Linked DNA regions of Blastococcus saxobsidens DD2. The protein of the gene in region 2 interacts with the protein of the main gene of each other region in a pairwise test. Links are inferred from orthologs where the notes say so. Each region holds a gene or a part of one and is shown on either strand. Other genes may lie near its edges.

What was found.
Region 1: the proteins of BLASA_RS19460 (region 2) and rlmB interact in binary tests that used the Escherichia coli proteins (3 or more experiments, as listed by UniProt). The link is inferred for Blastococcus saxobsidens DD2 from one-to-one orthologs.

What each region holds. Positions count from the first base shown.
Region 1 is NC_016943.1:586,730-590,036, reverse strand. The notes cover bases 65-3,063. They hold rlmB (23S rRNA (guanosine(2251)-2'-O)-methyltransferase RlmB), read right to left. Parts: upstream 2,058-3,063; coding sequence 1,071-2,057; downstream 65-1,070. Other genes in these bases: cysS (cysteine--tRNA ligase), read right to left, coding at 2,057-3,063; BLASA_RS02750 (DUF445 domain-containing protein), read left to right, coding at 65-962. Outside these bases: more of BLASA_RS02750, read left to right, coding at 1-64; more of cysS, read right to left, coding at 3,064-3,307. UniProt on the Escherichia coli protein: Specifically methylates the ribose of guanosine 2251 in 23S rRNA.
Region 2 is NC_016943.1:4,121,142-4,124,362, reverse strand. What follows is about bases 3-2,915. They hold BLASA_RS19460 (NAD(P)H-hydrate dehydratase), read left to right. Parts: upstream 3-682; coding sequence 683-2,149; downstream 2,150-2,915. Other genes in these bases: alr (alanine racemase), read left to right, coding at 2,146-2,915; BLASA_RS19465 (holo-ACP synthase), read left to right, coding at 300-686; glmS (glutamine--fructose-6-phosphate transaminase (isomerizing)), read left to right, coding at 3-184. In the rest of the region: more of glmS, read left to right, coding at 1-2; more of alr, read left to right, coding at 2,916-3,221. UniProt on the Escherichia coli protein: Bifunctional enzyme that catalyzes the epimerization of the S- and R-forms of NAD(P)HX and the dehydration of the S-form of NAD(P)HX at the expense of ADP, which is converted to AMP.

The DNA.
Region 1 (3,307 bases), 3.5 Mb from region 2 along the record:
CCTTCGTCCAGGAGAACTTCCTGACCGCGGCCGTCGTCGACCACACGCTCGAGACGATCGACCTCCCCGGCCGGCTGGGCACGTTCCTCGCCGCCCCCGGCCGGGCCGAGCGGCTGGCCGGTGACGCCGGGGTGGCCCTCTCCGGGCTGGGCGACCTGATGCGCGACGACGACCTGCGCCCCGCCGTCGCCGCGCTCGTCGAGCGCAAGCTGCACGAGACCCCCGCCGCGCCGGCCGTCGCCCGGGCGCTGGAGCTCGTGGTCGACGGGGACCGGCACCAGGAGGTGCTGTCGGCCGGCCTGCGCGGCCTGGCCCGGTTCCTCGAGGAGAACCGCCTGGTCTTCCGGGCACAGCTCGGGGACGCCTCCCCCGCGTGGGTGCCCGACTGGGTCGACGACCGCGTCTTCGACCGGGTGTTCGCCGGCCTGCAGGGCTTCCTCGACGAGGTGGGCGACGACCCGCGGCACGAGCTGCGCCGCTCCTACGACGCCCGGCTGCGGGCCTACGTGCACGCGCTGCGCACCGATCCCGCCACCGCCGCCCGGATCGAGGAGCTCAAGGCGGAGCTGCTCCAGCACCCGGCCGTGCGCACCTGGTCGGGCTCGCTGTGGACCCAGGCCAAGGACGCCGTCCTCGCGGCCGCGGCCGACCCCTCGTCGGAGCTGCGCAGCCGGGTCGCCGGGCTGATCACCGACACGGCCCAGCTGCTGCAGACCGACCCCCGGGTGCGGGAGCTGGTGCAGAAGCAGGGCCGGCGGGCCGCCGTCTACCTGGTCGAGCGGTTCTCCGGCGACCTCGCCGACCTGGTGGGCACCACCGTCGCCCGCTGGGACACCGACGAGACCAGCCGCCGCATCGAGCTCCAGGTGGGCCGAGACCTGCAGTGGATCCGGGTCAACGGCACCGTCGTCGGCGGCCTCGCCGGCCTGGTGATCTACACCGTCGCCCAGCTGCTGTCGTGACGAGCGGGGCCCGGAGGGTCCCCGAGGAACGACAGGGAGCCGCCCTGCGAGGGCGGTCGAGGAGCGTGGCCCGGAGGGTCACCGACGAGAGCCGCGGAACGGCTCAGCTCAACGCGAGGAGCTACCTGGCCGCGGTGCGGCCCGGAGGGACGCGATCTGGTAGAGCGCGATTCCCGCCGCGACGCTGACGTTGAGCGACTCGGTGTCGCGGTCGATCGGGATGCGAACGACGACGTCGCACCGCTCGCGCACCAGCCGCGACAGGCCGGTGCCCTCGGCGCCGACGACGAGCGCGACCGGGTCGGCGAAGCCGTCGAACGCGTGCAGGTCGACGTCGCCGTCCCCCGCCAGGCCGACGGTCATCAGGCCCGCGTCCTGGTAGGAGCCGAGCGCGCGGGCCAGGTTGACCGCCCGGGCCACCGGGATCCGGGCCGCGGCGCCGGCGCTGGTGCGCCAGGCCGACGCCGTCATCCCGACCGCCCGCCGCTGCGGGACGACCACCCCGTGCGCGTCGAAGGCGGCCGCGGAGCGGACGACCGCGCCGAGGTTGCGCGGGTCGGTGACGCCGTCCAGCGCGACGATCAGGGGCGGCCGGCCGGAGTCGCGGGCGATGTCGACCAGGTCGTCGGGGTGCGCGTAGTCGTAGGGCGGGACCTGCAGGCCGATGCCCTGGTGCAGAGCGCCCTGCGACATCCGGTCGAACTCGGCCTTGCCCACCTCGAGCAGGGGCAGCCCGCGGTCGGCGGCCAGCGCCAGCGCCTCGGCGATCCGCTCGTCGGTGGCGCGGTGAGTGTCGCCGGTGACGACGTACAGGGCGGTGGCGGGGATCCTGGCCCGCAGCGCCTCTACGACCGGGTTGCGACCGAGCAGCAGCTCCGGCTGCTCCTCGGACTTCGCGCGGGCACGGGCCCGGTCGGCCCGCTGACGCTGCTCGGCGGCGGCCCGCCGCTGAGCCGGGTGGCCGGGCCGCGCCTCGGCCGGCGGGGTCGCGCCCCGGCCGGCGAGGGACCGGCGGTTCTTGCCGCCGGTCCCGGCGGTCGCACGCTTCTTGCCCGCGCCGTCGCTGCGGCCGCGGCGCTGGCTGTTGCCGGCCATCAGGAGGTCAGCTCCCATCGGGGTCCCTGGGGGGTGTCCTCGACGGAGACGCCGAGGTTGGCGAGCTGGTCGCGGATCGCATCCGCGGCCGCGAAGTCCTTGCGGGCCCGGGCGGCCTGGCGCTGCTCGAGGACCAGCGCCACGAGGCCGTCGGCCGCCCGGCCGAGCTTCTCGTCGCCGCCGCTGGTGGCCCACTGCGGGTCCATCGGGTCGAGGCCGAGCACGCCGAGCATCGCGCGCACCGAGCCCAGCGTGCCGGCGACCGCGGCGTCGTTCCCGTCGGCGAGCGCCGTGTTCCCTTCCCGGACGGTCTCGTGGACGGCCGCGATGGCCGCCGGCGTCGCGAGGTCGTCGTCGAGGGCGCTGCTGAAGTCGGCGCAGAAGACCGGGGCACCGGCGCCCGCCCCGACCCGCTCCGCCGCGCGCTTCACGAAGGACTCGATCCGCCGGTAGGCCGAGCCGGCCTCCTCCAGCGCCGCATCGGTGAACTCGATCGTCGAGCGGTAGTGCGGGGCGACCAGGTAGTAGCGCAGCTCCACCGGCCGGACCCGCGTGACCACCTCGTCGACCAGCGCGGTGTTGCCCAGCGACTTGCTCATCTTCTCGCCGCCGAGGGTGACCCAGCCGTTGTGCAGCCAGTACTGGGCGAACCCGTCACCGGCGGCCCGCGACTGCGCCTGCTCGTTCTCGTGGTGCGGGAACCGCAGGTCCAGGCCACCGCCGTGGATGTCGAACTCGGGACCGAGGTAGCGCTCGGCCATCGCCGAGCACTCGAGGTGCCAGCCGGGGCGGCCGCGGCCCCACGGCGTGGGCCACGAGGCGGTCTCCGGCTCCCCCGGCTTGGCGGCCTTCCACAGCGCGAAGTCGCGCGGGTCCCGCTTGCGGTCGTCGGTCTCGGTGTCGGCCGCCGGCTGGAGGTCGCCGAGCTTCTGGCCGGTCAGCGCCCCGTACTCGGGGAACGACCGGACGTCGAAGTAGACGTCGCCGTCGACGGCGTAGGCGTGGCCCCGCCGGATCAGCCGGTCCATCAGCTCGACCATGTCGGGAACGTGCCCGGTGGCCCGCGGCTCGTACGTGGGCGGGAGCACGCCGAGGATGTCGTACGCCCGGGTGCAGGCCCGCTCGTTGTCGTACGCCCACGCCCACCAGGGGACGCCGTTGGCCTCGGCCTTCGCCAGGATCTTGTCGTCGATGTCGGTGATGTTGCGGACGTAGGTGACGTCGAGCCCCTGCGCGGTCAGCCACCGGCG
Region 2 (3,221 bases):
GGAGGGCGACGACGACGTCGTCCCCTACGCCGACCACCTCATCCGGGTGCCGCGCACGCCGACCCTGCTCGCGCCGGTCGTGACCACCGTGCCGCTGCAGATCCTGGCCTGCGAGATCGCCGACACGCGCGGCTACGACGTCGACCAGCCGCGGAACCTGGCCAAGAGCGTCACCGTCGAGTGAACTCGCTCGATGATGATCAGGTGACCTGGTCATCAGTGGTCCTGGCTCACCGTCGACCGTGAGCCAGGACCCCGTGCGGTGAGCCAGGACGCCGCGGAGGCGGCAGACTGGCCGGGTGATCATCGGGGTCGGGATCGACGTCGTGCCGGTGGAGCGCTTCGCACAGTCGCTCGCCCGCACACCGGGGCTGCGCGACCGGCTGTTCACCGCGGCCGAGCAGCGCACCCCCTCGGGTGGCCCCCGGACCGGCGAGTCGCTGGCCGCCCGGTTCGCGGCGAAGGAGGCCCTGGCCAAGGCGCTCGGCGCCCCCGGCGACCTGCGCTGGCACGACGCCGAGGTCACCGTCGGCGAGCACGGCCGCCCGCACCTGGAGGTGCGCGGCTCGGTGGCCGGCCGGGCGGCGCAGCTGGGCGTCACGTCCTGGCACGTCTCCCTCAGCCACGACGGGGGCATCGCCTCCGCGGTCGTCGTCGCCGAGGGCTTGGGCCGGGAGACCACGTGATCGGCCTGTTCACCGCGGCGGAGATCCGCGCGGCGGAGGCCCGGCTGCTGGCGGCACTGCCGGACGGCGCCCTGATGCAGCGTGCGGCGACCGGGTTGGCCACCGTCTGCCTCCGCCTGCTCGGCCGCTCCTACGGTGCGCGCGTCACCCTCCTGGTGGGCGCGGGCAACAACGGCGGTGACGCGCTGTTCGCCGGGGCGCGGCTGGCCTCCCGCGGTACGCAGGTCACCGCCGCCCTGCTGGCTCCGGAGCGGGCGCACGAGGCGGGGCTGACCGCATTCCGGCGGGCCGGTGGCCGCGTTGTCGCACCCGAGGCGGCCGGGCCGGCCCTCGAGCGGGCCGATCTCGTGCTCGACGGGATCACCGGGATCGGGGGCTCCGGCGGGCTGCGGCCGGACGCCGCCGCGCTGGTGGACCGGGCCGCCGCGGGACCGGCGCTGATGGTGGCCGTCGACGTGCCCAGCGGGGTGGACGCCGACACCGGTGCGGTCGACGGGGCAGCCTTCGCCGCCACGCACACCGTGACCTTCGGCGCGGTCAAGCCGGGGCTGGTCGTGGGGCAGGGGCGCGGCCACGCCGGCGAGGTGCACCTCATCGGCATCGGCCTGGACGAGCACCTGCCGGCCCCGGCCGCGTGGCAGCTCACCGACGCGGACGCCGCGGCCCGCCTGCCGCTGCCGGACGCCGACGACGACAAGTACACCCAGGGCGTGGTCGGGATCGTCGCGGGATCGGCCACCTACCCCGGCGCCGGCGTCCTGTGCACCGGAGCCGCGCTGCGCACCCGACCCGGGCTGGTGCGCTACGCCGGGACAGCCGCCGACGGCGTGCGTGCCGCCTGGCCCGAGGCGATCGTCACCGATGGCCGGCCCGGCGATGCCGGCCGGGTGCAGGCCTGGGTGGTGGGCCCGGGCATGGGCACCGACGACGACGCCCGCAGCGTGCTGGCCGAAGTCCTCGCCACCGATCTGCCGGTGCTCGCGGACGCCGACGCGCTGACGATGCTGGCCCGCGAACCGGACCTCGCGCGCAACCGTCCTGCACCGACGGTGCTCACCCCGCACGACCGCGAGTTCGCCCGGTTCGGGTACGGGCCCGGCTCCGACCGGATCGGCGCCGCCCGCCGGCTGGCGGCCGACCTGGGCGCCGTCGTCCTGCTCAAGGGCGAGGCCACCGTGGTCGCCGACCCCGGTGGCACCGCCTTCGTCAACGCCACCGGCACGCCGTGGCTCGCCACGGCCGGCACCGGTGACGTGCTGTCGGGCATCACCGGCGCCCTGCTGGCCACCGGGCTGCCGGCCGTCGAGGCGGCGGCCGTGGCCGCGCACGTCCACGGCCGCGCCGGCCAGGTCGCCGCCGCGCGGGGGCCGCTGATCGCCGGCGACCTGGTGCGGCACCTCCCCGAGGCGATCAGCCGGGTGCGCGGGGTCCGGCCGGACCGCCTGCCAGACTCGGGGGCGTGACCAACGGGACCCGGGCCGAGGTGGTCGTCGACCTCGATGCCATCGCGGCGAACACCGCGGTGCTGCGCGGGCGGGTCGCCCGCCCGCTGATGGCGGTGGTGAAGGCCGACGGCTACGGCCACGGCCTGGTGCCGGCCGCCCGGGCGGCGCTGGCCGGGGGAGCCGACCAGCTGGGTGTCGCGGTGCTGGACGAGGCGCTGGCGCTGCGTGCCGCCGGGGTGACGGCGCCGGTGCTGGCCTGGCTGCACGGCCCGGGCGCCGACTTCGCCGCCGCGCTGGCCGCGGACGTCGAGGTGTCGGTCAACGCGGCGTGGGGGCTGGCCGAGGTGGTCGCCGCGGCCCGGACCACCGGCCGCGCCGCCCGGCTGCACCTGTGCGTCGACACCGGGCTCTCCCGCGAGGGCGCGCCCGCCGCCGAGTGGCCGCGGCTGGTCGCCGCGGCGGCGCGGGCGCAGGCCGACGGCGACGTCGAGGTCGTCGGGCTGTGGAGCCACATGGCCTACGCCGACGCCCCGACGCACCCCACCATCGGCGCGCAGGTGCGGGTGTTCGAGGAGGCCGTCGCGGTCGCGCGCGCCGCCGGCCTCACCGGCGCCCGCCGGCACCTGGCCAACTCCGCGGCCACCGTGGCCCTGCCGGAGACCTGGTACGACATGGTGCGCCCGGGCGTCGCCGTCTACGGGCTGGACCCGCTCGGCGGGGACGCCGCCGCCCACGGGCTCCGGCCGGCGATGACGGTGCGGGCCGCCGTCGCGCTGACCAAGCGGGTGCCGGCCGGGGCGGGGGTGTCCTACGGGCACACGTACACGACGCCCGCCGAGACGACGCTGGCGCTGGTGCCGGTCGGCTACGCCGACGGGGTGCCGCGGGCCGGCGGCAACCGGGCTCCGGTCCTCGCCGCCGGCGCCCGCCGGACGATCGCCGGGCGGGTCTGCATGGACCAGTTCGTGCTGGACGTCGGGGACGACCCGGTGGCGCCCGGCGACGAGGTGGTCCTCTGGGGCCCGGGGGAGCGCGGGGAGCCCACCGCCCAGGACTGGGCCGACGCGGTCGACACCATCCACTACGAGCT